DNA from 4 places in the Mesorhizobium sp. M0145 genome. Region 1 is predicted to be linked to each of the others. Evidence: predicted binding sites of a transcription regulator. Region 1 holds the regulator's gene; each other region holds the start of a gene.

Region 1 (7,421 bases):
CGCTCTTCCTGGAAGTTCGACCAGGAAACGCCGATGACCTTGTCTTTAGCCTGCGCCACCGACGCCAGCGCCAGCGTCATGGCGACACCCGCCAGAATGGCGGTCGTGAATTTCTTCATCATATCCTCCCTGCGCCGCGTACGGCGTGACCAATTGGCTCAAAGACCAGCTTAGAAGCTCTAATTTTTTCGAGCCTCGAAAAAATACTGGCCCGATCTCCGGCTGCTGTCAACATCGATTCTGATGGATTTTGATGACTCTGCGAGTTTTTTCGAGCGTCGGAATAAACGATGACAGCGCCACCTGCATCTGACACTATTTGCCTGCATCCGACACTATTTGTCGGACATTACCGACGGCTTCCGGTTCATGAGCGGCCGCGGCAACCGGGAGGAAAGCAAAACAATGTCGGTCGGAATCCGCCATGACGATTTGCGCCGGCGCAACCGGGCGATGGTGATCTCGGCGGTGCGCCGGGCCGGCCAGCCATCGCGTACTGAGATCGCAGCTACCACCGGCCTCAGTCATTCGACCATATCGGCGATCTCTTCCGACCTGATACGGGAAGGCATCCTCGCCGAGAGCAAGGCAAGCGAGCCCGTTTCGTTGAAACGCGGTCGTCCGCAGGTCGGCCTCGCCCTCAACCCGGAAGCGGCGGCGGTGCTGACCGTGGTGTTGTCGCTGAATTTCCTGTCGGCCGCCATTATCGACTATACGGGACAGGTGGTCGCCGAGGAACAGCGCCGGCTGGACACGCTGACCATGCCGCGCGACGAGCTGATCCGTGAATGCATGGCCATCGTCCGGCGCCGGCTGCAGGATCCAGACCTTGACGTCCGCAGTGTCGCCCGCATCGCCCTGGCGATTCAGGGCATTACCGACTCCCCTGCACGCGCCATGCTGTGGTCGCCGATCACGCCGCAGACCGACATCGCCTTTGCCGACATGCTGGAGGACGAATTCGGCATCCCGGCAACGGTGGAGAACGACTGCAACATGATGGCGGTGGCTTTGCGCTGGCGCAATCCGGATCGCTATCGCGACGACTTCATCGCCATCCTGCTTTCGCATGGCATCGGCATGGGGCTGGTGCTGAAGGGCGAACTGTTCACCGGGACGCATTCCTCGGGCGGCGAATTTGGCCACATGATCCATCGTCCGGGCGGCGCGCTCTGCCGTTGCGGGCGGCGCGGCTGCATCGAGGCCTATGCCGGCAACTACGCCATCTGGCGCAACGCCAGGCAGATGAGCGAAGACAGCGAACCGGTCGCCGACGTCAGCGACGCCGACATGCGAGCACTGGCGGCCCAGGCGCGCGAGAAAGATGGGCCGGAACGCGAGGCCTACCGCAAGGCCGGCGAAGCGCTGGGTTTCGGTCTCGGCTCGCTGTTCGCGCTGATCGATCCGGCACCGGTCGCGATGGTCGGCGCCAGTGCCGCCGCCTTCGATCTGATCGAGCCGGCCTTGCGGAAGGCAATCGCCCAGACCGCCGGCGGCCAGCATTCAGGCTCGATCTCCTTCGATACAGAGCCGAACGAATTGCCGCTGATCCGCGAAGGCTGCGCGATGCGGGCGTTAAGCTTCGTCGACCAGGAGATTTTCGCGCCGGGCGCGCAAATGAGGCCCAGCGTCAGAAAGAACGTAGCCTGACCAGGCGGGTCAATCTTCCCTGATCGCATAGCCGGCACCGCGGATGGTGCGGATGACATCCGGCATCCGGCCGTTGTTGACGGCTTTGCGCAGCCGCCCGACATGCACGTCGACGGTGCGTTCGTCGATGTAGATTGTCTCGCCCCAGACATTATCGAGTAACTGGCTGCGCGAGAAGACACGGCCCGGATGCCGCATCATGAACTCGAGCAGCCGGAATTCGGTCGGCCCGAGCCTGATTTCGCTCTTCTTGCGATAGACCCTGTGCGATTCGCGATCGAGCACGATGTCGCCGACCTTCAGCACGCTGGACAGCACTTCCGGCTTGGCGCGCCGCAGCAGCGCCTTGACCCTGGCCATGAATTCCGGTGTCGAAAACGGTTTGACCAGATAGTCGTCGGCGCCGGTCGAAAGACCGCGCACCCGGTCGCTCTCCTCGCCGCGCGCGGTCAGCATGATGATCGGCAGCCGCTCGGTTTCGGGGCGCACCCGCAACCGACGACAGAGCTCGATGCCGGAAACCGCTGGTATCATCCAGTCGAGCACCAAAAGGTCGGGCACATTCTCCTGCAAACGGATCTCGGCTTCGTCGCCGCGTGTCACCACCTCGACCTGGTAGCCTTCGGATTCGAGATTGTAGCGGAGCAGCACACCCAACGGCTCCTCGTCCTCCACCACCATTATGCGTGGTGCGATCATCGGCTGGGCACCCCCATCATGTCACCGGTGCGGACATTGTCGTTTCGTCCTGCTTCGGACGATTGACCGGCAATTGCTCGCCGGTCAGCACATAATACGCATTTTCGGCGATGTTGGTGACATGGTCGCCGATCCGCTCCAGATTCTTGGCGCAGAACAGCAGGTGCGTGCAAGCGGTGATGTTGCGCGGATCTTCCATCATGTAGGTCAAGAGCTCGCGGAACACGGACGTGTATTTGACGTCGATGCGCTCGTCGGCGGCACGCAGCTTGGCCAACGCGGCCGCATCGCCTGCAGCATATTCCTCGATGACACCCTGCACCTGGATGAGAACCAGCTGCGCCATCGCGTCGATGGAATGCGACAGGTCCCGCGGCGTGGCGCTGAGGCCGACCGCACTCACGCGCTTGGCGATATTCTTGGCAAGGTCGCCGATGCGTTCGAGGTCGCCCGCCATGCGGATCGCTCCGACCACATGGCGAAGATCGTGGGCCATCGGCTGGCGTTTGGCGATCAGGGTGATGGCGCGGTCGTCCAGTTCGCGTTGACGCGCATCCATGATGGCGTCGTCGGAAACGACGCGTTGCGCCAGCACGTTGTCGGAATTCAACAGGGCCTTGGTCGCCCCGCCGACCATCGAACCGGCGAGGTCGGCCATGTCGCGGATCAGCTTGCTGATCTGCTCGAGATCCTCGTCGAAAGAAGCGACTGTGTGTTCGCCCATGATCCTGTCCTCAAATGCATGATCGGAATGGCTCAGCCGAAGCGGCCAGTGATGTAGTCCTGCGTGCGCTTCTCGCGGGGCGACGTGAAGATCTTCTCGGTCCGGTCGAACTCGACCAGTTCACCCAGATACATGAAGGCGGTCTGGCGCGACACGCGCGCCGCCTGCTGCATGTTGTGGGTGACGATGACGATCGTGTAGTCGGCTTGCAATTCGTCGATCAGTTCCTCGATCTTGGCAGTCGACAGCGGGTCGAGCGCCGAAGCCGGTTCGTCGAGCAGAATGACTTCCGGCTTCACCGCCACGGTGCGGGCGATACAGAGCCGCTGCTGCTGGCCGCCGGACAGGCTCAAGCCGCTGGCGTTGAGCTTGTCCTTGACCTCGCTCCACAGCGCGGCGCGCTTCAACGCCTGTTCGACGCGGCCGTCCATCTCGGACTTGCCGAGGTTCTCGTAGAGCCTGACGCCGAAGGCGATGTTCTCGTAGATCGACATCGGGAACGGCGTCGGCTTCTGGAACACCATGCCGATCTTGGTCCTGAGGAGGTTGAGATCCTGCGACCGGTCGAGAATGTTCTTGCCGTCGAGCAGCACCTGGCCCTCGGCCGTCTGTTTTGGGTAGAGCTCATAGATGCGGTTGAACACACGCAGCAGCGTCGATTTCCCGCAACCCGAAGGGCCGATGAAGGCCGTGACGCTGCGCTCGGGCAGCGACAGGCTGATGTCCTTCAGCGCCTTGCTCTGGCCGTAGTAGAAGTTGAGGTTCTTGACCTCGATCTTCGTCTTCTCGGCTACCGTTTCGGCCATCGTCATGTCTGGGGACAACATCTGTGTCATCTGTCCTCTCTGCGTCCGGTAAGGCTGCGGGCGAGGATGCTCAAGCCCAGAACCGTCAGGGTGATTATGAGTGCGCCGGTCCACGCCAGTTGCTGCCATTCCTCGTAAGGGCTGAGAGCGAACTGGAAGATGGTCACCGGCAGGCTGGCCATCGGCGCGTTGATATTGCTGCTCCAGAACTGGTTGTTGAGCGCGGTGAAGAGCAGCGGCGCCGTCTCGCCGGAAATGCGTGCTATCGCCAGCAATATGCCGGTGACGATGCCGGACAATCCGGCGCGGTAGGCGACCGAACGGATCACCACCCAGCGTGGCGCGCCGATCGCGGCACCGGCTTCACGCAACGCGTTCGGCACCAGGCTGAGCATGTCTTCAGTGGTGCGCACGACCACCGGAATGACCAGGATGGCAAGCGCAACTGCGCCGGCAATGGCCGAGAAATGTCCCATTGGCCGCACCATCAGCTCATAGACAAACAAGCCGATGATGATCGACGGCGCCGACAACAGGATGTCGTTGATGAAGCGGACGACGGTGGTGATGCGCGAAAAGCGTCCATACTCGGCCATGTAGGTCCCCGCCAGCACGCCGATCGGCGTGCCGACGACAACGGCGATGATCGTCATCAGCAGGCTGCCCGCGATGGCATTGAGCAGGCCGCCGGCCTCGCCCGGTGGTGGCGTCATCTCGGTGAAGACCGCGAACGAAAGCCCGGCTGTGCCCTTATAGACTAGTGCGCCGAGGATGAGCGCCAGCCAGGCAAGCCCGATGCCGGCGGCGACGACGCAAAGCGCCATCATCACCGAATTCCTGGCTTTGCGGCGGCTGTGGAGCGATGAGGATGTCGACATCGGTCAGGCTCCCGTACGGGCGTCGATCCGCATCAGCATATAGCGGGCGGCGGCAAGGATCAGGAAGGTGATGACGAAGAGGATCAGGCCGAGCGAAACCAGCGAGGAGGTGTAGAGGTCGCCGTCGGCCTCGGTGAATTCATTGGCGATGGTCGCCGAGATCGTCGTGCCCGGCGCGAACAGGGAGGCACTGATGCGGTGGGCGTTGCCGATGACGAAGGTCACCGCCATGGTCTCGCCGAGCGCCCGGCCGAGGCCAAGCATGACGCCGCCCATGATGCCGATGCGGGTATAGGGAATGACCACGCGCCGGGTCACTTCCCAGGTCGTGCAACCGATGCCGTAGGCCGATTCCTTCAGCACCGCCGGCACCGTATCGAAGACATCCTTGGTGATCGAGGTGATGAAGGGCAACACCATGATGGCGAGGATCAGCGCCGAGGTCAGAAGGCCGATGCCGTAAGGAGGGCCGGCGAAAAGGCTGGATAGTCCCGGCACGCCATGGAAGATGTTGATGATGAAGGGCTGTATCGTCGTCTGCAGGAATGGCGCGAACACGAACAGGCCCCAGATGCCGTAGATGATCGAAGGAATGCCGGCCAACAGCTCGACCGCTATGCCGATCGGGCGCCTGAGCGGGCGCGGGCAGAGCTCGGTGAGAAAGATTGCAATGCCGATGCCGATCGGAACCGCGATCAGGATGGCAATGGCCGCCGTCACCAGCGTGCCGTAGATCGGCGCCAGTGCGCCAAATTTTTCCGTAACAGGATTCCAGCTCTCAGTCGTCAGGAAAGAAAAACCGAACGACGACAGCGCCTGCCATGAGCCGGCAAACAGCGAGATCGCGACACCGCCGAGGATGACCAGCACAAGAATTGCGGAAGCGCGGGTGAGTCCGCGGAATATGGCATCTGTGAGCGCGAAGCGCCGCACCGTAGCTTCCCTGGCCCGGGCTGCTGCAGATGATGGCATGGCATCGGAAGCGATGGTCATTGGGTCCTCGCGATTAAAGGCAACAGGGAGGGCGCCATCGACGCCCTCCCTGGAGGAGATTACATAGCCGAGTAGAGCGGCTTGCCGTCGTCGCCGACGACTTCCTTGGCCCACATGGCCTTGACGCTCTCAACCACCTTGTCGGGCATCGGAACGTAGTCCAGCTCGCCGGCCATCTCGTCGCCCTTGTCGTATGCCCAGGCGAAGAATTTGAGCGCTTCGCCGGTGGTCGCGGCATCATCCGGCTTCTTGTAGAGCAGGATCCACGTTGCCGCCGTCATCGGCCAGGACTCGGCGCCCGGCTCGTTGGCGAGGATGACGCCATAGCCCGGCTGCGAGCTCCAGTCGGCATTGGCCGCTGCCGCCGAGAACGCCGCCGCGGCGGGCTCGACCTTCTTGCCGTCCTTGTTGATCATATCGGTGTGGGTGAGCTTGTTCTGCTTGGCGTAAGCATATTCGACATAACCGATCGCGCCGCCGGTCTGGGAGACGTTGTTGGCAACGCCCTCGTTGCCCTTAGCGCCGATGCCGACCGGCCATTCCACGGCCTTGTCGACGCCGACCTTTTCTTTCCAGTCCGCGCTGACGTCGCCGAGGTAATAGGTGAAGTTGAACGTCGTGCCCGAACCATCGGAACGGTGAACGACCGCGATCGCCTGCGAAGGCAGCTTGACGTCGGGATTAAGCTTCTTGATCGCTTCGTCATCCCAGCTCGTGATCTTGCCGAGGAAGATGTCGGCCAGCGTCGGGCCGTCGAGAACCAACTCGCCCGGCTTGATGCCTTCGAGATTGACGACGGGAACGATGCCGCCCATCACCATCGGGAACTGAGCCAGTCCGGACGCTTCAAGCTCGTCGCCCTTGAGCGGCGCATCCGAAGCGCCGAAGGTAACGGTCTTGGCTTTGATCTGCTTGATGCCGCCGCCGGAACCGATCGACTGGTAGTTAAGGCCAACGCCGGTGTCTTTCTTGTAGGTGTCGGCCCACTTCGCATAGATCGGGTAGGGGAAGGTGGCGCCGGCGCCGGAGATGTCCGCGGCGAGCGCGGCGGACAGGGTGAGGGTGGTCGTCGCCGCAGCCATTGCAATCGCAACGGCCGCCGAGCGGATGAAATGTCTCATGTGGCCTGCTCCTGTTCGGAATATGGTCTCTCGGCGCCATTCCTCGGGCGCCCGCTGAGGCCAATAGCCCCCGATTATTACAGTCGCATGACAGTTTCATGTCGCTCCGGTAACGTCGTCCAGCCGGGTTAAGAAGGAGCGGTCGCGGGCTTTGTCGGCATGGGCCGCGGTTTGCCGCTGGAATCAGCAGCTTGCGTGAATTCCGGCCGGCATCGTCTGCTCGGCGATCGTAGCCACCGGCTTTAAAAGAAAAAAGCCGGACGGGAGCGCGTTGCATGCAGCCAGAACGTGTCATGGCCGCGCCATCGCCGAAACAGGTCCGTTGGGGTAAATCTGACCCTGTTTCTTGCCGGCGGTCGCTGCTCCCGCCCGTAACTGGAGGAGCGGAACTTCGAATATCCCATTGTCGCCACTGAGCGCGGCTTTGGTATGGTGCGATCGCACCATGGCCTTACGCTGGAAGCGTTGACGAATCGCAAGGTTCTAACTCGCGCTGGACCTCCATCCGCGCCCGACCCGGCGCTCGATCTTCGAGCAACGCCTTCGACTG
Region 2 (7,421 bases), on a different contig from region 1:
TGTTCGCGGCACTTGCGCTGATGATCCCAACCGTCGCACTGGTCGTTGCGGCGCAGGTCTTCGCCTCGATGGCCATAATGATTGCCGGGACCGCCTTGTGCGGCGGGGCGGCAGCGCTCGGCTATCGCGGCGGCTTGCAAGTGGTGAACGAGATCGCGCCGGCGGACCGGCGCGCCGAAGTCGTCTCGGCCTTCTTCATCTGCTGTTTTTGCGGCGCTGCCGGTCATCGGCATCGGCGTTCTGTCGACGGTGGCAGGTGCGACCGTGGCAAGCCTGGCCTTTGCCGGCATGATTGTCGTCTTTTCCCTGGTCGCTCTCGGGTTTGGCGCGAAATACGCGCGCTGAGCCGACCTTTCAGCCGTTCGGTGTCTCGGGCGAAAGATGCGCGCGCTGGCGCGGTACGCCGAGGCCGGTATCCGGCGGTTCGCCGGCAGCCGGCCGGCTCTCGATCATGTGCAGGCTGCGCCAGCGGCCGAAGCGGTAATAGGTCGCGGCCAGCACGAGCGAGGTTATAGAGCCAGCCGGAAAGCTCCACCACAGAGCTTCCTCGCCGATCACGCTTCGGAAGAAATAGGCGAAGCTGGTGCGCACCAGCAGCACCGAGATCACCAGGATGATCAGCGGCGGCATCACCGCGCCGGTGGCACGCACGGTGGCGAAGAGCACGATGGTGATGCCGAACAGGATGAAGGACCACGACGCGATCTTGTTGATGTGAGTGGCGATCTCGATTGCTGCACTGTCGCTGCCAAGGAAGAGGCTGAGCACCGCGCGATCGAATACGAACAGCAGCGCGACGAGCATGCCGGTGAGCACAAGGTTGAAGCCGACGCCGGAGGCGGCGATGCGTCCAATCCGGTCCCAGCGCCTGGCGCCGACATTTTGCGCCGCCATGGACGACACCGCGGCGCCGATGGCGAGCGCCGGCATCTGGATATAGGTCCAGAGCTGTGCGGCTATGCCGTAGGCAGCCGCGACCTGCGAGCCGTACGAGTTGACCATGCCCATCACCGTCAGCGCCGCGGCCGAAACGACGATCATCTGCAGGCCCATCGGCACGCCCTTGAAGACGACAATGCGCAGCAGCGCCGGGTCCGGCCGCAGCAGAACGAGATTGGCGCCGGCCAGCCGCAGCGGGTGCTTGCGCGCATAAAGCACGATCAGGATGGCAACCACGCTTACCGTCTGGCCGATCAGCGTCGACGCGGCCGAGCCGGCGATGCCGAGTTCGGGGAACGGGCCGATGCCGAGGATGAGCAACGGGTTCAAAACGACGTCGAGCACGACGGCCAGCGCCATGAACAGGAAAGGCGTGCGCGAATCGCCGGCGCCGCGCAGCACCGTCATGACGAAGGACAGCAGGTTCATCATCGGCACGGCGAGGAAGATGATGCGCAGATAGGAGCGCGCCAGCGGCAACGCATCGGCCGGCGTGCCGAGCGCATCGAGGATCGCATCGACCCAGATCCAGCCGCAGACCGCGAACACCACCGAGACGAGGAAGAAGAAGGTGGCGCTGGTGCCGACGATGCGCCGGGCTTCGGGCAGGTCACGAGCGCCGACGGATTGTGCGACCAGGATGGTCGCCGCCATGCCGATGCCGAAGACGGTGCCGAGGATGAGAAACAGCACGAGGTTGGCATTGGACGTGGCGGTCAGCGCCGCTTCACCGAGGAAACGGCCGACCCACACGGCATTTATCGAGCCGTTGAGCGACTGCAGCACATTGGAGCCGAGCACCGGCAGGGCAAACAGCAAAAGGGTGCGCGGGATAGGCCCACTGGTGAGGTCGCCGGTCTGCCGGCGCGGGGGCATGTTGTCGTCCATGGCAGGCAACTCGGCGAAGGCTTGTCTGAGTCCGCAATGATTGCCGATTTAGCGAGAGAGGTCGATGCGGCGCTGTAAATTCCGCCTGGCGTGCCTTGATCTAAGCATTTCTCAAACCTTTCGGAATCGTATATTGATCCCGCACGCGTGGGGCCGCATTTTCCTGGATCTCAGGGCAAGCCGGGGGGCTCATGTCCGATATTCCGTTGTTTTTTGAGCGCCTGAACCGGCGCGCCTTTCTTGGTGCATCCGCTCTGGGCGCGGCCTCCGTGGCTCTTTCGTCGTGCACCACGACGGACGTGGCGGCGCCGCCGGTGCCCGCGGCACCAAGCGATCCGGCCCTCGGCGATGCCGCAAGCATGTATGCCGCGCGCATCGACGAGGGCTATCAACTGCCGGCAATCCCGGTAGCCAAGGTCGATCCGAAATTCGTGCGTCAAATCGTGGCCGACCCGACTGGAGAAAAACCCGGCACGATCGTCGTCGATACTTCCGAGCACTTCCTCTATCTGGTGCGCGACGGCGGCAAGGCAATTCGCTATGGCGTCAGCCTCGGCAAGGCCGGTTTCGGATGGACCGGCAGCGCCGTGGTTCAGGCGAGGAAGAAGTGGCCGGTCTGGACGCCGCCGCCGGAAATGATCCAACGCCGGCCGGAACTGGCGAAATACAAGGACGGCATGCCGCCCGGCCCGCAGAGCCCGCTTGGTGCCCGCGCGCTGTATCTCTTCCGTGACGGCAAGGACACGATGTATAGGCTGCACGGCACGCCGGAGTGGGACTCCATTGGGAAGAACGCTTCCTCCGGCTGTGTGCGCTTCATGAATCAGGACATTATCGACCTCTACAGCCGCGTCGATGGCGTCGTGCCGGTCTTCGTGCGCCCGAACCTGTCGGCCGCCGGGAAGATCGCCGCCGTGTCAAACAGGACGGCCGAGCCGATCGATGCAGGCGTGCCAAGGGACGCGGAGATGTTGAGGTAAGTGCCTTCGACTGGATCGTCAGTCGCAGGTTTTGCGATGCTTAGGACACCGTCCTTGCGCGGGCGAGCCGCAACTGAAGGGGCACGACCGCTCAATCGCGCCAGCTCAGGCGGACGCGCTCGGCGCCTCCGCCTGTATGGGTGCCGCTACTTCTTGGCGAGGCCTGGGAGCGTGACCTGATAGACCAGGAACATGGTGTCGACATCGGCGCCATCCTCGGCCTTGTAGGCCGCGCCGACCTGGAAGCCGTCCTGCGTGAGGAAGTCATTGTCATTGGCGACGAACAGGAAATAGTCGTCGGGCAGCTTCGGATCGAGGACGCTCACCACCGACATCGCCTCCCATTTCTCCGAAAGGTTGTTGCGGTCGTTGGGCGCGCCATTGTGCAACCCGAAGCGGCCGAGCTCGCTCTTGTCGTTGATGTCGATGAACGGCGTCAGCTTGGCCGGCGTCACCGATGGATCGAGCTCACCCTTGGGCGCCAGCGGCTTGTCCTTGTCGAACTCTGTGCCGGCGATATCGGTTGCCGCCGACACATCGACGACGCTGATCTCGCGATGGAGCGAGGTGTCGCCCTTCAGCCCCTGGCCGTTGCCGCTGTCGCGCGCCAGCATCAGGAAGGTCTTGTCCGACAGCGCCACGATTTCACTCTGCGCGGCGATCTTGGTTTTGCCCTTGGCATCGGTGAACACCGGCAGCGGCACGACATATTCATGCGCGAGCTTGAGCTGGCCGGGATCCGAGGCATCGTAGACCAGCGCGCGCGTGTTCTGGCGCGTCGAGGCGGAATCGCCGCCATCTTGTCTGGGTGCCGACTGCAGCACGGCAATCAGGAACTTGCCGTCCGGCGTCAGCGCCATGCCTTCGAGGCCCTGGTTGTTCTGACGGCCGGTTTCGGGATCCTTCGGATCGGGGTCTGCCGCGCCAGGTCCCGGATTGTTGGAAGCAAAGTTTGGCGTCCCGTGACGCATCGGGACAAGCGCCGCCGGCGGCTGCGTTGCCGACATCAGACGCCCATCGGCGGAGAAGCGGTAGATGTTCGGACCGTATTCGTCCGAGATGAACATCGTGCCGTCGGGCAGCCGTGCGATCGCTTCGTTATCGAGCGCGAGCTTGCCGTTGGCTTCGGGCAGGATCGGCATGTCGTCGGTCGCGGCACGCACGCCGTTGAGCGGATCGAGCCCGGTTGCGTCGGCGCCCTTGTCGTCGGTCAAAAGCATGGTGTCGGCAAGCGTCGCCCTGAGGCCCGACTGTTCCTGGCCGGCGGCTGGCACTGCACCCGGCGCGATCGGGGCGAACTCGATGGCAATCGTGTTGAGGCGCGGCCGGTAGTCGGTAGTACCGACGACATTGTAGCCGCGATCCGGCAACAGCCACAACGAGCCCTTGTAGCCGTCGGCGCCATGCGTCCAGCCGGCAGCATCGATCGACATCCCTGAGCCGGAGCCAAACGTCTCGCCGAACTTGTCCTTCTGGCTGGCCGGGATGCGGCCGACACCGACCAAGCCTTTGTTGACGAAGCTGACGCCGCCGACGGTCGCGGCATTTTCTGCCAAGGCCGGAGTCAAGGCGGTGAACATCGCCAGCGCGACGGCGAGGGACGCGGTTCGGTGCAGGTTTTTCATGGAAATCCTCTTTGTGACAAAGCTGCCGGGGCCCGAAAAAGCGCCGCGTCGCATCGAGGATGCCGCGAAAGCCTTCGGAGAAGCGATCTAGGACGCGAACATGATACTTGCGTGACAGTGCCGGGCTTGCTTGTCCCTCGTGGTCGCAACTGGCCTGGGTATGGCGAATTCGTCGTCGCCGAGCGAGCAATTAACAACTTTACAAATAATAGTTCTAATGTAAAGTTATGACAATGAAAGGTCCCCGATGACAGCCTATCGTTTCGCCACCCGCCTCAATTCCTTTGCCTCGCGGCCACAGGCCGAGTGGCCCGATCTTGTCGGCAAACCGTCCATGCTGCAAATGGCGGCACGTGCGGCGAAGGTTGCGGAGTTGACCGATCTCGACCTCAACTTCCCCGACCATGTCGATGAAAAGCCTGCGGAAATAGCGCGCAAACTCGGCGATATCGGGCTTTCCATCAATGGTTTCGCCATGCGCTACTACTCCAACCCGGCCTTCAAGCTCGGCGCCTTCACCAACCCGGATCCTTCCGTTCGCCGCGAGGCCATCGACCTGACCAAGGCCGGGATCGACGCCGCGCGCGAGGCCGGCGCCAGCCTGATGACCTTGTGGCTCGGGCAGGATGGCTTCGACTATGCCTTCCAGGCGGACTACGCAGCGCTCTGGCAACACGAAATCGATGGCATTCGTGAAGTTGCGGCGCATGATCCGGGCTGCCAAATCAGCCTTGAATACAAACCCAACGAGCCGCGCTCCTACAGCCTGATGCCGGATGCGGCGACGACATTGCTGGCGATCCGCGAGATCGGCCTGCCCAATCTCGGCGTGACGCTCGATTTCGCCCATGTGCTCTATGCCGACGAGCAGCCGGCTTTCGCCGCCGCCCTCGTGGCACGCCACAGCAAGCTGCTCGGCGTGCACCTCAACGATGGCTACGCCAAGCGCGACGACGGCTTGATGGTCGGTGCCGTGCATACGCTGCAGACGATCGAGCTGCTCAGGCAGATCGGCCGCGACGGCTACGCCGGCGCCATCTACTTCGACACGTTTCCCGATATGACCGGGCTCGACCCGATCCACGAATGCGAAGTCAACATCGCGACTGTCAAGCGCATGCTGCGCGTCGTCGATCGGCTGGACGGGGACAACCGCATGTTAGCCGCCGTCGACCGTCAGGACGCGATCGCGTCGCAAGCCATTATCCAGGAAGCCATGCTCGGCCCGGACAGCTGAAGCTCCGGCGCCATCACCGTTTTCAACCAGGGAGGAAAGACCATGAAATTTCTGCTTGCCACCGCCACCGCTGCCCTGATGGCGCTGTCTATAGGCTCGTCGTTTTCCGCGGACCTCGCGCCGCTCAATTCCGACACCGAGAAGGATCGCATCGACTGGTCGCAGCTCGAGGCCAAGTTCGGGGCCTTCCCCAAGCTGCCCGAGGGCACCAAGGCGGGTGCGGTCTCCAAGACGCTGACCAACGAATACTGGCGCTCGCTGGGAGAGGGCTACAAGTCGTTCGGCGACCGCACCGGCGTGCCCGTGGTCTACCAGGCGGCGCAGAGCGAGGGCGACCAGCTCGGCCAGCTCACCATCGCCGAAGGCCTGGTCACGCAAGGCTACAACGTGCTGCTCGTTTCGCCGCAGACCGACTCCAACCTGCAGCCGATCATGGAACAGGCCAAGGCAGCCAATGTGCCGGTGGTCAACGTCAACGACGCGGTCATCCCGCAGGCTGAGCACTATGTCGGCAATGTCCAGCGCGACAACGGCGTGCGCGTCGCCAAATGGTTCATCAAGAACCGGCCGGATGGCGGCAAGGTCGCCATCGTCGAAGGCCAGGCCGGCGTCTACGCCGCCGTCCAGCGCACCGACGGCTTCAAGACCACCATCACCGAAGCCGGCAAGTTCGAGGTCGTGGCCAGCGTCCCCGGCAACTGGGATCGTCAGACCTCCTACGACGCGGCCACCAACATCCTGCAGCAGCACCCCGATCTGATCGGCTTCTATGCCAACAATGACGGCATGGCGCTGGGCATCGTCGAGGCGGTCAAGGCTGCCGGGCTGCAGGACAAGGTTGCGGTCTTCGGCACCGACGGCATCTCCGACGCCTATGCCTCGATCCGCGCCGGCGAGCTGACCGGCACCGTCGATTCGTTCCCGGTGCTGACCGGCGAGGTGGCGCTGGAATCGGCGCTGCGACTGGTGGCCGGGCAGAAGCTGCCGCGCGTCGTCGCCACGCCGCAGGCGCTGATCACCAAGGACAATGCCGACCGCTACTCTGGCGCCGGCGACGCCGTGCGCAAGGCGCTGCTCGAGGACGCGGCAGCGGGCCAGTAGAGCAGGGCCGGCAGGTGCCGGCCTTGGGTCGGCACCTTGCCTGGAGAACCGAAGCAATGTCAGTCATCTCCCGGCTGCAATTCGAGGGCATTTCCAAGGTGTTTCCGGCCGTGCGGGCGCTGAGCGATGTGTCCTTTTCGGTCGGCGCCGGCGAAATCCATGGGCTGCTCGGTGAAAACGGCGCCGGCAAATCGACGCTGCTGCGCATACTGTCAGGCGTCTACCGACCGACGGCGGGAAGCGTGCTGATCGATGGCAAGCCGGTGACGCTGAACAATCCGGTCGCCGCACGCGCCGCGGGCGTGGCGATGATCCATCAGGAATTACAGCAGGTGCCACGCCTCAGCGTCGCCCAGAACATGTTTCTCGGCCATCCGTTGACGCGCGGCGGCGTCTTCGTCGCACGGCGCGAGCAGGAAAGCCGCGCTGCGGAAGCCCTGGCCGCCATCGACCCGACCATCGATCCGGCAGCCCCGCTTGGCAGCCTGAAGGTGGCGCAGCGGCAGATCGTCGAGATCGCCCGGGCGCTGCTCGACCGCGCCAGGATCGTGGCGATGGACGAGCCGACGTCGAGCCTCACGCCGAGCGAGTTCGAACGGCTGGCGGAAGTCATTGCCGGTCTGGCACGCGACGGTGTCGCCGTCGTTTATG
Region 3 (7,421 bases), on a different contig from region 1:
CCCTCGCGCACGCCCAGCGCCGACACGATGATCTTCGACGGCTGCATCGCCGCCATGATCTCCTGCAGCACGATGGCGCCATAGGGCAGCAGCGAGCGGCGGTTCTTGGAGATGCCCTCGATGCCTTTGATCTTATCGATCTCGGCCTTGGCGACCTGCCGGAGGAAGTTCGCGGCGCTTTCGATGCCGATCTCGTAATGGTGCATGACGCCGAGCGGGTAGTTGGTCATTTCCATGTGCAGCCGGGCGAGGTTTCGCCAGGTGCCGCCGACCGTGTAGAACGCCCTGCCCTGCCCGCCCTTCAGCAATTTCGCCCGCGCCAGTTGCTCGCGCGTGATCCTTGCCGCCTGGGCCAGCGAGTTCTTCGCCATGTCCTGCAGGCGCAAGCCGCCCAACGGCAGCGTGATGCCGTCACCGATCGTCTCACCATCGATGTCGATCAGTTCGAGGCTGCCGCCGCCAAGGTCGCCGGCAATGCCGTTGGCCGGGTGGAAACCGGAGATGACGCCGAGCGCCGAATAATGGGCTTCCTCGCAGCCGCTCAGCACCTGGATCTCGGTCTTGAGCACATCCTCGGCGCGGTGGATGAAGTCGGGGCCGTTGACGGCCTCGCGAGCGGCGGCGGTCGCCAGCACATATATGCGCTCGGCGCCGGCCTGGTCGGAGAGCGCGCGGAAGCGGCGGAACTCTTCCATCGAGCGCGTCACCGCCTCGGGATCGAGTTTTCCGGTCGAAACGATGCCGCGGCCGAGGCCGGCCAGCATCTTTTCGTTGAACAGCAAGGTCGGCGAACGCGCCAGCCCCTCATAGATGACAAGACGGATCGAGTTCGATCCGATATCGATGATGGACAGCGGTCGGCGGTCCTGAAGCCGGCCCTGGGACGCTGAAATCATCAGCCCGTCGCTGCGTTCTGTTTCTTGCGGCGTTTGAACTGCGCGATGCGCTTGGGCGCATGCGACTTCAACGCATCGCCCCGTCCGGACAGGCTCGGATTGGTCATGAAATATTCCTGCGCGTTGAACGGTTCCTCGCCCTCCTCCAGCACAACGCGCCGGGAGGTTCCGTCAGCCAATACGTCGAAACTTTGCTGGTTGTCCATGATGTTGCCGAGCATGATCTGGCCGAGCACCTGTTCGTGCACAGTTGGATTGGTGATCGGCACCATGGTCTCGACACGGCGGTCGAGATTGCGCGGCATCAAATCGGCCGAGGAGATGTAGACGATCGCCCCGTCCGATGGCAGGCCGTGGCCGTTGCCGAAGCAGTAGATGCGGCTGTGCTCAAGGAAACGGCCGACGATCGACTTCACCCTAATGTTCTCCGATAGGCCGGGCACCTGCGGTCTCAGGCAGCAGATGCCGCGCACGACGAGATCGATCTCGACGCCGGCGCGGCTGGCATCATAGAGGGCATCGATGACGATCGGATCGACCAAGGCGTTCATCTTCATCCAGATGCGGGCGGGCCTGCCCTCCAGCGCGTGGCTGATCTCGTCCGAAATGTGCTTGAGGATGCGGTCGCGCAACGTGAACGGCGATATGGCCAGCCGCATCTGCTCGGCCGGTTCGGCATAGCCGGTGATGAAGTTGAACAGCTGGGCGACATCGCGCGCGATCGTCGGGGCGGTGGTGAAGAAGGACAGGTCGGTGTAGATGCGCGCGGTGACCGGGTGGTAGTTGCCGGTGCCGAGATGCACGTAATTGCGCAGCCTGCCATCCTCGCGCCGCACGACCAGCGACATTTTCGAATGGGTCTTCAGTTCGAGGAAGCCGAAGACGACCTGGACGCCGGCTCGCTCGAGGTCGCGGGCCCAGCGGATGTTGGCTTCTTCGTCGAAACGCGCCTTGAGCTCGACCAGCGCTGTCACCGACTTGCCGGCCTCGGCGGCGTCGACCAAAGCGCGTACGATCGGGCTGTCGTTGGAGGTGCGATAGAGCGTCTGCTTGATCGCTACCACTTCTGGATCGGCCATCGCCTGACGCAGGAACTGCACCACGACGTCGAAGGATTCGTAGGGGTGGTGGACGATGATGTCCTTCTCGCGGATCGCCGCAAAACAATCGCCGCCATGCTCGCGGATGCGCTCGGGGAAGCGCGGATTGTAGGGCGTGAACTTCAGATCGTCGCGGGCGACGGCGACGATCTCCGAGATCTGGCTGAGCGCCAGCGGACCGGTGAGCACGCTGATCCGGCTTGCCGAAACGCCAAGCTCGCCGGCGACGAAGTCGCGCAGTTCGGGCGGCATCAGCCGGTCGAATTCGATCCGGATAACCGAGCCGCGGCGGCGGCGCTTCAGCGCCGTCTCGAACAGGCGCACCAGATCCTCGGACTCTTCCTCGACCTCGATATCGCTGTCGCGGATGATACGGAACGTGCCGGAACCCTTGACCTCGTAGCCCGGGAACAGCTTGCCGATATAAAGGCCGACCGCCTCCTCGAGCGGGATGAAGCGGACATGGCGCTTGCGATCCGGCAAGCGGATGAAGCGCCTCAGCGCCACCGGCAGGCGCAAAAGCGCGCTCATTTCCTCGCCGTTCTTACGGTGGCGCAATTGCAACGCCATCGAGAAACCGAGATTGGGAATGAACGGGAACGGATGCGCCGGGTCGATCGACAGCGGCGTCAGCACCGGAAATACCTGCTCCTGGAAATGGTCCTCGAGCCAGATCTTCTCGTCCTTGCTCAGCGCATCGCGGGTGATGCTCTCGATGCCTTCCTTGTCGAGCAGCAGCATCAGCGCCGAAAGGCTTTTCTGCTGGTCCTCCTGCAGGCGCTCGACCTCGCGCAGCAATTGTTCAAGCTGCTGCTCGGGCGTGCGCCCATCCGGGCTCTTCAGCACGATGCCCTCGCGCACCTGGCCGGCAAGACCCGCAACGCGGACCATGAAGAACTCATCGAGGTTGGCGGCCGATATCGACAGGAAGCGAACACGCTCGAGCAGCGGATGATTGGCGTTCAGCGACTCTTCGAGCACGCGCCGGTTGAATTGCAGCCAGGAAAACTCGCGGTTGACGAAGCGGTCGGGATTGCCGCCTTCGCGGCTCGCCGCCTCGACGGTGATGAATTCGTTCTGCACCGGCTTCAGTTCGTTCATGGTTTCCGCTCTTCCCACACCGTTCGACAACCATAGCCTTAACCGGCTTAACTTATCCTCTGACAGGCTTTTGCGACAGTTTCATTTCATCGATCTTGCAAAGAGACGGGTTATGATCCAGATGCAATCGACAAGATCAGGAGACGACGATGGCAGGCGGTTCCATTCCCCATTTCCAGAACGATGCGGGCTATCCGGCAATCGACATCGGCGTCAAGGAATTCATGTGCACCGGCGCCAATCCGCCTTTCGACCACCCGCATGTATTTCTCGACATGGGCGACGACAATGAAAAAGTCTGCCCCTATTGCTCGACGCTCTATCGCTATTCGCCGAAGCTGAAGGCGTTGGAAACGCAGCCGCCGGGCTGCCTCTATCTCGACCAGGCCGCCTGATTCTTTCGCGACAAGCCTGATGCAGGAAACGCAGTCCCGGCAGGTGGTCATCGCCGGGGCGGGCGTCGCCGGGCTGACCGCGGCACTGGCCTTCGCCGAGCGCGGCTATCGGATAAAACTGTTCGAACAGGCGCAGCACCTCGAGGCTGCCGGCGCCGGTATCCAGCTTTCGCCCAACGCGACGCGCATCCTACGGCAGCTCGGCGTACTCGATCGGCTGCTGGCTACGGCGGTGCGGCCGGAGGCGGTCGTGCTCAAGGATGCCGCCACGCTGCGCAAGCTGGCGCGCGTACCGCTTGGCCAGGCGGCCGAAACGCGCTGGGGAGCGCCCTATCTCGTTGCCCACCGCGCGGATCTGCAGTCAGCGCTGATGCAGCGAGTTTCGGAGCAGCCCGGTATCGATCTGATCGCCGGCGCGCGGGTGACCGACATCGCAGCCGGATCGAAAGGTGTTACCGTCACTGCATCGGCTGATGGCGACACGGTCGAGGCTGGCTGTCTTTTGATCGGCGCCGATGGCGTCTGGTCGTCGGTGCGAGAAACGATTGCCCGCAACGCAGCCGATTTCCGGAGAAGCCGGTTTTCGGGCGAGCTTGCCTGGCGCGCCACGGTGGCCGCCGACAGCCCCGCTGGACAAACCTTTGCGGCGATCGGTGCGCCCGATTGTGTTACTGCATTCCTCTATTCCGGCTTCCATATGGTCGCCTATCCGGTCAGCCGTGGCACTGCCTTCAACCTCGCTGCCTTCACAAAGGGCGAGCGCATCGCCGAGGGCTGGTCGGGGCATGCCGACCCCGCCATTCTCGCCAGCGCCATGCGCGGTACCGCGCCGGCGCTGGTCCGTCTGGCGAGCGAGGCCGCGCCATGGACGGCATGGCCGATCCACACCGTCGAGCAGCGGCGGTGGACGACGCCGGAAGGCATCGCGCTGATCGGCGATGCGGCGCATGCGATGACGCCGTTTGCCGCACAGGGCGCGGCGATGGCGATCGAGGACGCGGTAACCCTTGCCGGTTTCGTTGCCACCTCGCCTGCCGATCTCAGCAGCGCGCTTGTCGCCTGGGAACAGGCGCGGCGGCCGCGCGTCGCCCAGGTCGCCCGCCGCGGCGTCGTCAACCGCCTCGCCTGGCATGCGGCCGGGCCGGTGGCGATGGCCCGCAACCTGTTCCTGGCGATGCGCTCGCCCGAAAAACTCGCCGCCGATCTCGACTGGCTCTATGGCTGGCGGGCGTTGGACGATGGCGCGCGATGATACGCACGACAGGCTGGAGGGACAGCGCCCTGGACAGCACCCCTCTCTGTCCTGCCGGACATCTCTCCCACTTGGGGGGAGATTGGCCATCACATTGGCTTTCGCCAATCTTCAAGGTTGCATGACCTAGCAAGGCGCCGAAGCCGCTAATCTCCCCCCTCGTGGGGAGATGTCCGGCAGGACAGAGGGGGGCGCGAAGGATCGCGGCGTTGATCAGCCGGAACCCTCTTCAATTGTAAAGCCGCATCGACAGGCCGAGCGAGGCCGGCAGCGGATTCCACCAGCCGGTGCGCAGCCCGGCCGTGCGCAGTGCCGCCGCCGTCCAGGTGTTGCAGCCGATCAGCGCGTTGAAATGACCATTGGCTTCGAAGAACCGATCGAAGCGGGAATAGGCCGCACTCTCGATCGGGATGGCCCCGTTCGGCCCCTGCCGGAAGCTTGCCGCAATGTAATCGAGCAGCGCCGTAAACCGCTCCTCGCCGATGTCGAAGCCAGCGACGTCGCGATGCGGCTCGGCGATGTCGACGGAAATGTCGACATGCATTGCCGAGGCATCGACCGTCAGCGCCTTCATCACCGGCACCGCCTTCAGCTCCGACCAGGTCGGCGTCTCCAGATAGAAGGCGCGGCCGCCCCAGCCGAAGACGATGTAGCGGACCTCCGCCACGTCTGCTGGAATGCCGGCATCGACCAGGAAATGGAAGCGCCGGCGCACATCGTCGTCGACCGGGATGGCGATGTCGGTGTGGATCGGATTTTGCAGCACCAGGATACGGTGGCTTGTGCCGATCGGATCGGCAACGGCCGCCGGCCAGAGCGGGCGCGGCAGCAGCGTGCCCAGCGCCACCGCAAGGACTGCTGCAACGACCAGCAGGCCAAGAAAACGGGCAAGCTTCTTCATGGGAAAGGCATAGAACAAGCCATGCTCAAGGTGAAGCCCCTCCGAAAGGTGCACAGCTGACTTAGAGCTTGACGCGTATCCTCCCTGGGAGGATACGCTCAAGCATGTCAGATCACCTCCACGCCTCGCATCCTTCCATCATAAAGCGCCTGAAGCGCGCGCAAGGCCACCTTGCGGCGGTGCTGGCGATGATCGAGGCGCATCGCCCTTGCGTTGACCTGGCGCAGCAGCTTCATGCCGTCGAAAGGGCCATCAGCAGCGCCAAGCGCGAGCTGATCAACGATCACATCGAGCATTGCCTGACGGACAGCGTCGAAACCGGCGGCAACTCGCTGGCGGAACTCAAGCAGCTGGCGAAATATCTATGAATTCCATCGTAGCCCCCATTCTGGAATGGCTCGGGCTCGGCTCGCACGCCGCACATCATCACGGCGGTCACGGTCCGCACGGTCACAGCCATGGCGTCATCGACGCGACAATTGCCACCACCGACCGGGGCATCTGGGCAATCAAATGGTCGTTCGTGATCCTGGCCATCACCGCGGCATTGCAGATGGTCGTGGTTGCGTTGTCGGGGAGCGTGGCATTGCTGGCCGATACGATCCATAACATCGGCGATGCGACCACGGCGATCCCGCTATGGATTGCGTTCGTGCTGGCGCGGCGCAAGCCGTCGCGGATCTTCACCTATGGCTTGGGCCGGGTCGAGGATCTGGCCGGCATCATCATCGTGCTCATCATCCTGTTCAGCGCTGTAGTCGCTGCCTACCAAGCCATCGACAGGCTGATCAATCCACAAGTGGTGACACACCTGGGCTGGCTGACTGCGGCGGGTATTGTCGGCTTCCTCGGCAACGAGGCGGTTGCCGTGTTCCGTATCCGCGTCGGTCGCGAAATCAACAGCGCGGCACTGATTGCCGACGGCTACCACGCCCGCACAGATGGACTTACCAGCCTTGCCGTGGTCATCGGAGCCATCGGCGTTTGGTTCGGCTTTTCCTTGGCCGATCCGATCGTCGGTCTGCTGATCACGATTGCGATCTTCGGTATCGTCTGGCAATCGGCCCGCTCGGTGCTGACCCGCATGCTGGATGGAATCGAACCCGGTGTGATGGACGAAATCCGACATGCCGCCGAGCATGTTCCGGGCGCGCGCATTGTCGATGCCAAGGCGCGCTGGATCGGTCATAGATTGCACGCCGACATCGCAATTGCCGCGGACGGAACCCTGCCGCTGTCGGCGGCGAACAAGATCGCCGCAGCGCTGAAGGACGAACTATCCCAGCATATGCCGGCCCTGGCTGAGGCGAATGTGCGGTTTTCAACGGAACGTGGAGAGAACGACCATCCTCACGAGCACACGCATGACCACGGCCACATGCACTGACGCTCGCCGATTTTCTGCTAGTCTCGTCCGATGTTCCAGACGCTCGTCGAATTTCAGCGCACGATCTATCTGACGCTCGGCGAACAGATCAAGCTGCTTGCGGCCGGAGGCAATTGGCTGGCGTTCGTGGCCTTCCTGCCGATGGGCGTCGTGTTCGGGGCTGCCCATGCGCTGACGCCGGGGCACAGCAAGGCCGTCCTGGCGACTTATCTTGCCGGTTCGGATGCGAAGGTCTCGCGTGGTCTGCTCGTATCTATCACGCTATCGTTCACGCATGTGACGATTGCCGTTCTGATTGCGGCTCTCTCGCTGCCACTGGTCTCAATAGCATTGGGCAGCGTCGGCCGCGCTCCGCTTCTGGAGCACATCAGTCGCGGGCTGCTCGGCCT
Region 4 (7,421 bases), 380 kb from region 1:
CATCACCATGTCGGCCATATCGGCATCCTGGGCGTCGAGAAGAAAGGCGCCGAGCTCTACCAGGTGACGCTCGGCGGCTCGGCCGACGAGAACACCTCGGTCGGCGAGATCATCGGCCGCGGCTTCAGTTCGGAAGAGATCACCGACGCCATCGAGCAGATCGTCGAGACCTATCTCGGGCTTCGGCTGGACAGAAACGAAAGATTCATCGACGCCTACCGCCGAGTCGGTCCCGCGCCGTTCAAGGAGGCGCTCTATGCTGGCGAAGCCAAGGCCGCTTGACCGTATTGTCGACGTGGAGGCCGGCATCGCCGCCCAAGCGGCGGGTCTCGACGCTCTCTACGGCCATCTGAAGCCGCTGGAGATCATCGAGCGGTCGACCCGGGAGTTCTTTCACGGCGAAATCGCCGCCGTCTCGTCCTTCGGCGCGGATTCGGCGGTGCTGCTGCACATGATCGCCGAGATCGACCGCACGCTGCCGGTGATCTTTCTCGACACCGGCAAGCATTTCGAGGAGACGCTCGGCTATCGTGACGCGCTGGCCGCCGATTTCGGGCTGAGCGATATCCGGGTGATCAGGCCCGACGATGCGGCGCTGGCAAGGATCGACCCGACCGGCAATCTGAACGAGACCGACACCGACGCCTGCTGCGACGTGCGCAAGGTCGAGCCGCTGGCGCGCGGCGTCGAGCCGTTCCGCGCCTGGTTCACCGGCCGCAAGCGCTTCCAGGCGGCGACCCGGGCAGCGCTGCCGGTGTTCGAGGCGGTCGGCTCGCGCATCCGCATCAATCCGCTGGCGCACTGGACGACATCGGACCAGGCCGGCTACATGCGCGCGCATGCGCTGCGTGAGAACCCGCTGGTCGCCTATGGCTATCTGTCGATCGGCTGTTTCCCATGCACGCAGCCGGTGCAACCGGGCGACGACGCGCGCAGCGGCCGCTGGGCCGGGCACGCCAAGACCGAATGCGGCATCCACTTGTCGGGGCTGGAAAGGTCGCTGACCGACGCCTCGCTTTAGGATATGTTGATATTCAGCCGGCCTGCAAACGGCGGCTTCCTGCGCTTCCGGCGCTCACGTACCCAAAGTACGCTCCGCTCCGGTTCTCGGAAGCCACCCAGTTTGGTCGCTTCGCGCCCGCCGTCGGCTTCGGCTCGGCCTGACCTGAATCTCAACGCACCCTGAGGTGTTTTGCACTTTAGAATCTTTGGACTTGGGAATTTTCTTGATGAGCGACTTGATAGCCGAAAACGCCATGAGGCTGTGGACACCGGATGGGTTCCGCGAGGACGAGTGGGTTCATGCCGAAAGCGCCGAGGCGCTGGTCGGCAATGGCCGTTTCATCCTGCCGTTGCAGGCGTTTCTCGGCCTCGATCCGGAGGTGCGGCGGTCGGCGAAGGAGCGCATCGGTGTGCTGCTGCAGCCCGGCGATCAGCTCGAAAAGATCGCAGGCCTGCTCGATCAGCTGTCGCTGGTGGCGCTGGCGTTTCCGGCGTTCAATGACGGCCGCTCGTTCTCCAAGGGCGAATTGCTGCGCAGCCGTTATCATTTTGCAGGCGCTATGCGCGCCACCGGGCAGGTGCTGATTGATCAGCTGCCGCATATGCTGCGCCTCGGCTTCGATGAATTCGAGATATCGCACCCGGTGCTGCTGAAGCGGCTCGAGCAAGGTCGGACCGGCGGACTGCCGCTGTCCTACCAGCCGGCGGTGAAGCCGGAGGCCAAAGGCCCGAAATATTCGTGGCGGCGGGTGCGCGCCGGCTGATCTGCTCCAGGGGACCAGAAGCCCTATCTGGTCGGACCACATTCCCGATTCAGCCTTTTATTTTGCGCCTCTCCGCCTTAGGATAGGCCCATTATTTCGTGATCCGAATAAATGTGGCCACAAGGGAGGAACCGGGTATGGCTGGCAAGAAGATATTGATGCTCGTTGGCGAGTTCAGCGAGGAGTACGAGATTTTCGTCTTTGAACAGGCCATGCATGCGGTGGGCCACACCGTCCATGTCGTTTGCCCCGACAAGAAGGCCGGCGATATCCTGAAGACCTCGCTGCACGACTTCGAGGGCCACCAGACCTATACGGAAAAGCTCGGCCACGACTACATCCTCAACAAGACGTTTTCTGAGGTCAATCCGGCCGACTACGATGCCGTCTACGCGGCGGGCGGGCGCGGGCCGGAATATATCCGCATCGACAAGCGCGTGCAGGCGCTGGTGCGGCATTTCCATGAGACGGGAAAACCGGTCTTCACCATCTGCCACGGCGTGCAGATCCTGATCGCGGTCGACGGCGTGGTGCGCGGCCGCGAAGTCGCGGCGCTGCAATATTGCGAGCCGGAAGTCACGCTGGCCGGCGGCATCTATATCGATGTTGCGCCGACCGGCGCCCATGTCGACGGCAATCTGGTGTCGGCCAAGGGCTGGCCGGGCCTTGCCGCGTTCATGCGCGAATGCCTGAAAGTGCTGGGCACCGAGATCCGCCAGGGCGATGTCCTGATGCGCGACCAGCGCCAGGCGGCTTAAGCTCGGAATGTGGAGCCCCGCCGCACCTTGATGCGGCGGTGCGTCTACACGGCCATCCGCGCTTCGCGGAACGATACCAGCTTGCTGCGGCTCTCGTCCCACAGCGCCAGCTTGACGCAGCGCAGGCTGTCGAGGAGTGTGACGCGGCCGATCTCACGCAGCTCCGGATAGTCCCTCAGCACTTCCGGAAGCCGGTAGCATGGCACCTTGGCCGAGAGGTGGTGCACGTGGTGGACGCCGATATTGCCGGTGATCCAGTTCAGCACCGGCGGCAGGTCGTAATAGGACGAACCGTGCAGGGCAGCGTGCTGGAATTCCCACTCGGAGTCCTTTGTCCACTCCGTCTCTTCGAACTGATGCTGGACATAGAACAGCCAGATGCCGGCCGATCCGGCGAGGATGACGATCGGCAAATGCACGACCAGAAACGCGCCGGGGCCAACGAACCAGATGAGCAGAGCGGCTATGACCGTGATGGCTAGGTTGGTGGACATCGACGACACCCAAGGGGTGAGGCCGCCCCGCATCATGCCCAAGGGCAGTCTCTGCTCGAAAATGAAAATCCAGATCGGGCCAAGGCCGAACATCACCAGCGGATGGCGATAGAGGCGATAGGCGAGCCGGCCCCGCCACGACAGTTGCCGGTATTCGGCGACGGTCAGTGTCTTGATGTCGCCGGTGCCGCGCTCGTCGAGATTGCCGGCGCTGGCGTGATGGGTTGCGTGGGCGCGGCGCCAGCAATCGTAGGGCGTCAGCGTCAGCACGCCAAGGACGCGGCCGATCCAGTCGTCGGCATAGCGATTGGCAAAGAAGGAGCCGTGGCCGCAATCGTGCTGGATCATGAAGATCCGCACCAGAAAGCCGGCGGCCGGAAGGATGAGGACCAGACCCCACCAATGGCCATAGGCATAAGCGGCCGAGGACAATCCCCACAGCGTGGCGAAAGGAATGAGGGTGATGGCGAGTTCGACGGCGCTGCGACGCCTGTCGGGCTTTTTATAGCGCGACAGGATTTTCAACCAGGCGCGCTTGCTGTTTGCCACAGCTTCGGGGGAAATCATGTTCATCATGAAACATAGGCGGAGCAGGGCGCTGCCGCAAGGCGGCGATCACGCAAAGTTACTGCGGGTAAATGTCGCGCGATGGCGAGGAATTGGTGGCCGCAGTCGCCGGGCGCACGGCCTGCAATGGTGTCTACCGACGGCGCCCGCCTGCGACCACCTTGGCTTCCACGCCGTCCAGGCGGTCGAGCAATTCCTTCAGACGGTCGGGAATATCGGACTCCGTGCGGAAGGCCGGCAAGGTGCGCAGAAAGCGCTTGGTCGCCTCGGTGCCGAGCTGGCGCCGGATATCGGCGGCGAGCCCGTCGCGTTTTTCGCCATTCCTGCGGGGCATCATCCAAAATCCTGTGTCGGCTTCGAAACTCTTCCAAGGGAGGAATGGTTCCCGCATTGTAGTGTCCCGGCAAGCAAAGCCGTCGGGTACGGTAAAGTTTGAATTAAAATCGAGAGGTCTGCGCCGTCCGCCATCAAGCAGCGACAGCGGCTGCAGTATCGCTTGCCCCTTGATTTTTGGCCGCTAAACCTCGATATCGGGCGCAAATCCACACCATTCGAAAATGACGGGAAACGGCGATGAGCGACCAGGCAAAAGACGAACGCGCGCCCGATGAAGCCGAGAAGACCGAGGCTGCCGCGGAGCCGAGGGAAGGTGGCGTCGACGGCGACTATGAAGCGCTTGTGCGGCTTCTGAAGGAAAACGAAGAGCTGAAGGATCGCGCGCTGCGCGTCGCGGCCGACATGGAGAACTTGCGTCGCCGCACCGCCCGCGACGTCCACGATGCGCGCGCCTATGCGGTTGCCAATTTTGCCCGCGACATGCTTTCGGTGTCAGACAATCTGCGCCGTGCGCTGGATGCCATCCCGGAGGAGGCCAAGGCTTCGGGCGATGCCGGCTTCAAGGCGCTGATCGACGGCGTCGAGATCACCGAGCGCGCCATGCTGTCGGCGCTGGAACGCCACGGCGTGAAGAAGCTCGAGCCCGAGGGCGAGAAATTCGATCCGAATTTCCACCAGGCGATGTTCGAGGTGCCCAATCCCGACGTACCGGCCAACACGGTCGTGCAGGTCGTGCAGCCCGGCTATTCGATCGGCGAGCGTGTTCTGCGGCCGGCCATGGTCGGCGTCGCCAAGGGCGGCCCCAAGCATGTCGCAAGCGAAGCGCCAGTGGAGCCGGGGCCGGTCAACGAGCAGGCTGAGAAGGATGCGTGAATGGTGAATGGTGAATAGTGAATGGTTAGTAGTGAATGGTTAGTAGTGAATGGTGAGTAGTGAATGGTGAGTAGTCAATTGCTGCTCCAGCAGTCAGTGCTAGGTTCTATTCACTATTCACTATTCACTATTCACTATTCACTATTCACTCACTATTCACTACTCAGGCCGCAAACCGCTGCGCTTCTCCGCCATAATAATTGACGTAGCGGGCGCCGATCTCCTTGACCGGCATCACCACGAACACGTCGACCGTCGAGAATTCACGGTCGATGACGCAACCGTCGCCAATGCGCGCGCCGACGCGCAGATAGCCCTTGACCAGTGGCGGCATCGCGGCGATCGCCGCCTTGGTATTGACCGCCTCGATCGGCATCAGATCCATGGAACAATAGCGCCCGGCGACGGCACGCACGTCCCAGGATGAATTCGTCCGGCAGTGGTGGGCAAGATAGGTCAGCGCCTCTGCATGTGCCGCCGGCACGGTGCCGTGGAACGACGCGCAGCCGGTCATCACGCCGATGCCGTAATGGTTGATGTAGGCCCAGATGCCTTGCCACAGCGCCTCGATGGTGCGCTTCGAGCGGTATTCCGGCAGAACGCAGGAGCGGCCGAGCTCGAGGAAGCGCTGGCCGGGATGCCGCGCGATCAGCTTGGTCAGTTCGAATTCACCTTCGGAATAGAAGCCTCCGGCGGCCGCGGCAATCTCCTGCCGCAGCAGGCGGTAGGTGCCGACGATGCGGCGATGCTCGGGGCCGGAAAGCGAAGTATCGAAGACCAGCAGATGGTCGCAGAGGGGATCGAAGCGGTCGGCATCGCGGCGGTCCTGCATCTGGAACAGGTCCTTCCTGGCACCAAGCTCGTCGTAGAACACCCGGTAGCGCACTTCCTGCGCGGCAGCGATCTCGGCCTCGTTGCGGGCGAGCCGCACTTCGAGATTGCCGATGCGGCCGAGCGATGCGCCTTTTATGACGGCATCGGCGTTCCGGCCGACGAGCAAAGGCCCGCTGGCGTTCGGCCGAGCATCACATTCCGGCATGACTGTATGCACGAGTGATTCTCCTTCGAGCCATCCCTCTTGGCACGGGGATACGGTGTAGGTGCAACAGGATTGTGACAGTACCGTGATACGCCTCTGCGGGCAATACTTCGTCGGCTGGGTAATCTATCAACCGTCTATGTTGTGCCTCAGGCGGCCGCTTGCCCTTCGACCGCATGAACCAGGGCATCGGGGTCGAGCGGCTTGGTGACGAAGCCGCTGGCACCGTGAGCGAGCACGGCGTGGCGGGTCTTTTCCTGGCTGTCGGCCGACAGCACCATGATCGGCACCGGCGGCACCGCGGTCTCCTCCTCATGGCGGCGGATGGCGGCGATGGCGTCCAGGCCGTCCATGACAGGCATATGCAAGTCCATCAGCACCACGTCGTAACGGTGCTTGTGGCCGGTGCTGATGACCGCCTCGACGGCGGCCTTGCCGTTGCCGACCACTTTCACGCGATGCCCGGCCTTCAGCAGCGTGGCGCGGGCCAGCATGGCGTTGATGTCGTTGTCCTCGGCGATCAGCACCGACAGGCCCTGCTGGCGGGCGCCAATGGCGTGCCCCGCCTGCGCGCCGCGCTTTTGCAGTTGCGGCTCGGCGATGACCGGCGCGTGGCTGGTCAAAAGCACGCGCAGCAATGTCTCGCCGCGCACCGGCCTCGCAAGGAAGGTGGCGTAACCATTGGCACGGAACTCGCCAAGCATGCCACGGTCGGTCGGTGCGATCAGCGTCACTGCCTCGCAATCGGCAAATCCGCTCTGGCGCAGGCGCCTGAGCAGCCTGCCGTCGCTTTGCTCCATGGCAGCATCAATCAGCAGCACGTCGCAGCTCTCGGCGAAAGGGGTGGCCTGGGCGGCGGCGGTGGCCAGATCGACCGTGCCGCCATTGGCGCGAATGGTGCGGGCGAGGGCTTCGGCCTCGACCAGGTTCTTCGATACGATCACCGCATGCCGGCCCGACAGCGCGTCCTGGCGGATCTGCGGCGCCTCGACGGCGGAAATAGCGGGAATCTCGAAGACGAATTCGGACCCCTGGCCAAGCCGGCTCGACACAGAGATAGTGCCGCCCATGGCGATCACCAGGCGTTTGGAAATGGCGAGACCGAGGCCGGCACCGCCATGCGCACGGGTCGAGGTGCCGTCAGCCTGTTCGAAGTCCTCGAATATGCGCTCCATGTCCTCCTCGCGCAGACCGGGTCCGGTGTCGGTGATGGTGAAGCGGATGCGGTCGGTGGTTTCGGTGCGGACGCGGGCGATGCTTGCCAGGACGCCGCCGCTGTCGGTGAACTTGACGGCGTTGCCGATGAGATTGAGCAGCACCTGCCTGACCCTGCCGGGGTCGGCGGTGATCAGCTGCGGCACGTCGGGTTCGACATGACAGCCGAGGCCGATATCCTTGGCAAAAGCCCGCGCCGCCAAAAGCTCGACGACATTGTCGGCGATCTCGCGCACCGACATCGGCTGCGGTTCGGGATCGAAGCGGCCGGCCTCGATCTTGGAGTAATCGAGCAGGTCCTCGATCAGCGCCAGCAGCGCGCTGGCCGAGGTCGAGATGGCGCCGACATAGGTCCGCTGCTCGGGCGAAAGGC

Evidence for each region. Region 1 encodes PhoB, which activates phosphate uptake and scavenging genes when phosphate is short. Its sites were predicted from a motif close to TGTCATNNANCTGTCAT; they were not measured.
Region 2: NKJ28_RS18290 (esterase-like activity of phytase family protein) is a predicted target of PhoB. The motif match lies at 4,533-4,549, and genes of this name have one in related genera.
Region 3: NKJ28_RS17380 (RNA degradosome polyphosphate kinase) is a predicted target of PhoB. The motif match lies at 3,170-3,186, and genes of this name have one in related genera.
Region 4: olsB (l-ornithine N(alpha)-acyltransferase) is a predicted target of PhoB. The motif match lies at 5,897-5,913, and genes of this name have one in related genera.

Annotation. Positions count from the first base shown of each region.
Region 1 covers NZ_JAMYTK010000001.1:754,165-761,585, forward strand. Annotated here, with positions in the region: gene xylF (D-xylose ABC transporter substrate-binding protein) at 1-119, opposite strand, end outside; gene NKJ28_RS03790 (ROK family protein) at 406-1,650, shown strand; gene phoB (phosphate regulon transcriptional regulator PhoB) at 1,660-2,349, opposite strand; gene phoU (phosphate signaling complex protein PhoU) at 2,366-3,073, opposite strand; gene pstB (phosphate ABC transporter ATP-binding protein PstB) at 3,106-3,909, opposite strand; gene pstA (phosphate ABC transporter permease PstA) at 3,906-4,757, opposite strand; gene pstC (phosphate ABC transporter permease subunit PstC) at 4,761-5,750, opposite strand; gene pstS (phosphate ABC transporter substrate-binding protein PstS) at 5,810-6,871, opposite strand.
Region 2 covers NZ_JAMYTK010000012.1:45,452-52,872, forward strand. Annotated here, with positions in the region: partial or broken gene NKJ28_RS18275 (MFS transporter) at 1-158, shown strand, start outside; gene NKJ28_RS18280 (MATE family efflux transporter) at 355-1,827, opposite strand; gene NKJ28_RS18285 (L,D-transpeptidase) at 2,019-2,807, shown strand; gene NKJ28_RS18290 (esterase-like activity of phytase family protein) at 2,954-4,432, opposite strand; gene NKJ28_RS18295 (TIM barrel protein) at 4,680-5,669, shown strand; gene NKJ28_RS18300 (sugar ABC transporter substrate-binding protein) at 5,712-6,770, shown strand; gene NKJ28_RS18305 (sugar ABC transporter ATP-binding protein) at 6,827-7,421, shown strand, end outside.
Region 3 covers NZ_JAMYTK010000011.1:52,137-59,557, reverse strand. Annotated here, with positions in the region: gene ppx (exopolyphosphatase) at 1-896, opposite strand, end outside; gene NKJ28_RS17380 (RNA degradosome polyphosphate kinase) at 896-3,097, opposite strand; gene NKJ28_RS17375 (zinc-finger domain-containing protein) at 3,247-3,492, shown strand; gene NKJ28_RS17370 (FAD-dependent monooxygenase) at 3,512-4,744, shown strand; gene NKJ28_RS17365 (TIGR02117 family protein) at 4,974-5,645, opposite strand; gene NKJ28_RS17360 (metal-sensing transcriptional repressor) at 5,750-6,013, shown strand; gene NKJ28_RS17355 (cation diffusion facilitator family transporter) at 6,010-7,032, shown strand; gene NKJ28_RS17350 (HoxN/HupN/NixA family nickel/cobalt transporter) at 7,063-7,421, shown strand, end outside.
Region 4 covers NZ_JAMYTK010000001.1:378,705-386,125, reverse strand. Annotated here, with positions in the region: gene NKJ28_RS01995 (nitrite/sulfite reductase) at 1-282, shown strand, start outside; gene NKJ28_RS01990 (phosphoadenylyl-sulfate reductase) at 257-1,021, shown strand; gene NKJ28_RS01985 (DUF934 domain-containing protein) at 1,230-1,766, shown strand; gene NKJ28_RS01980 (DJ-1/PfpI family protein) at 1,904-2,524, shown strand; gene NKJ28_RS01975 (fatty acid desaturase) at 2,569-3,591, opposite strand; gene NKJ28_RS01970 (hypothetical protein) at 3,719-3,922, opposite strand; gene grpE (nucleotide exchange factor GrpE) at 4,159-4,794, shown strand; gene olsB (l-ornithine N(alpha)-acyltransferase) at 4,958-5,833, opposite strand; gene NKJ28_RS01955 (response regulator) at 5,983-7,421, opposite strand, start outside.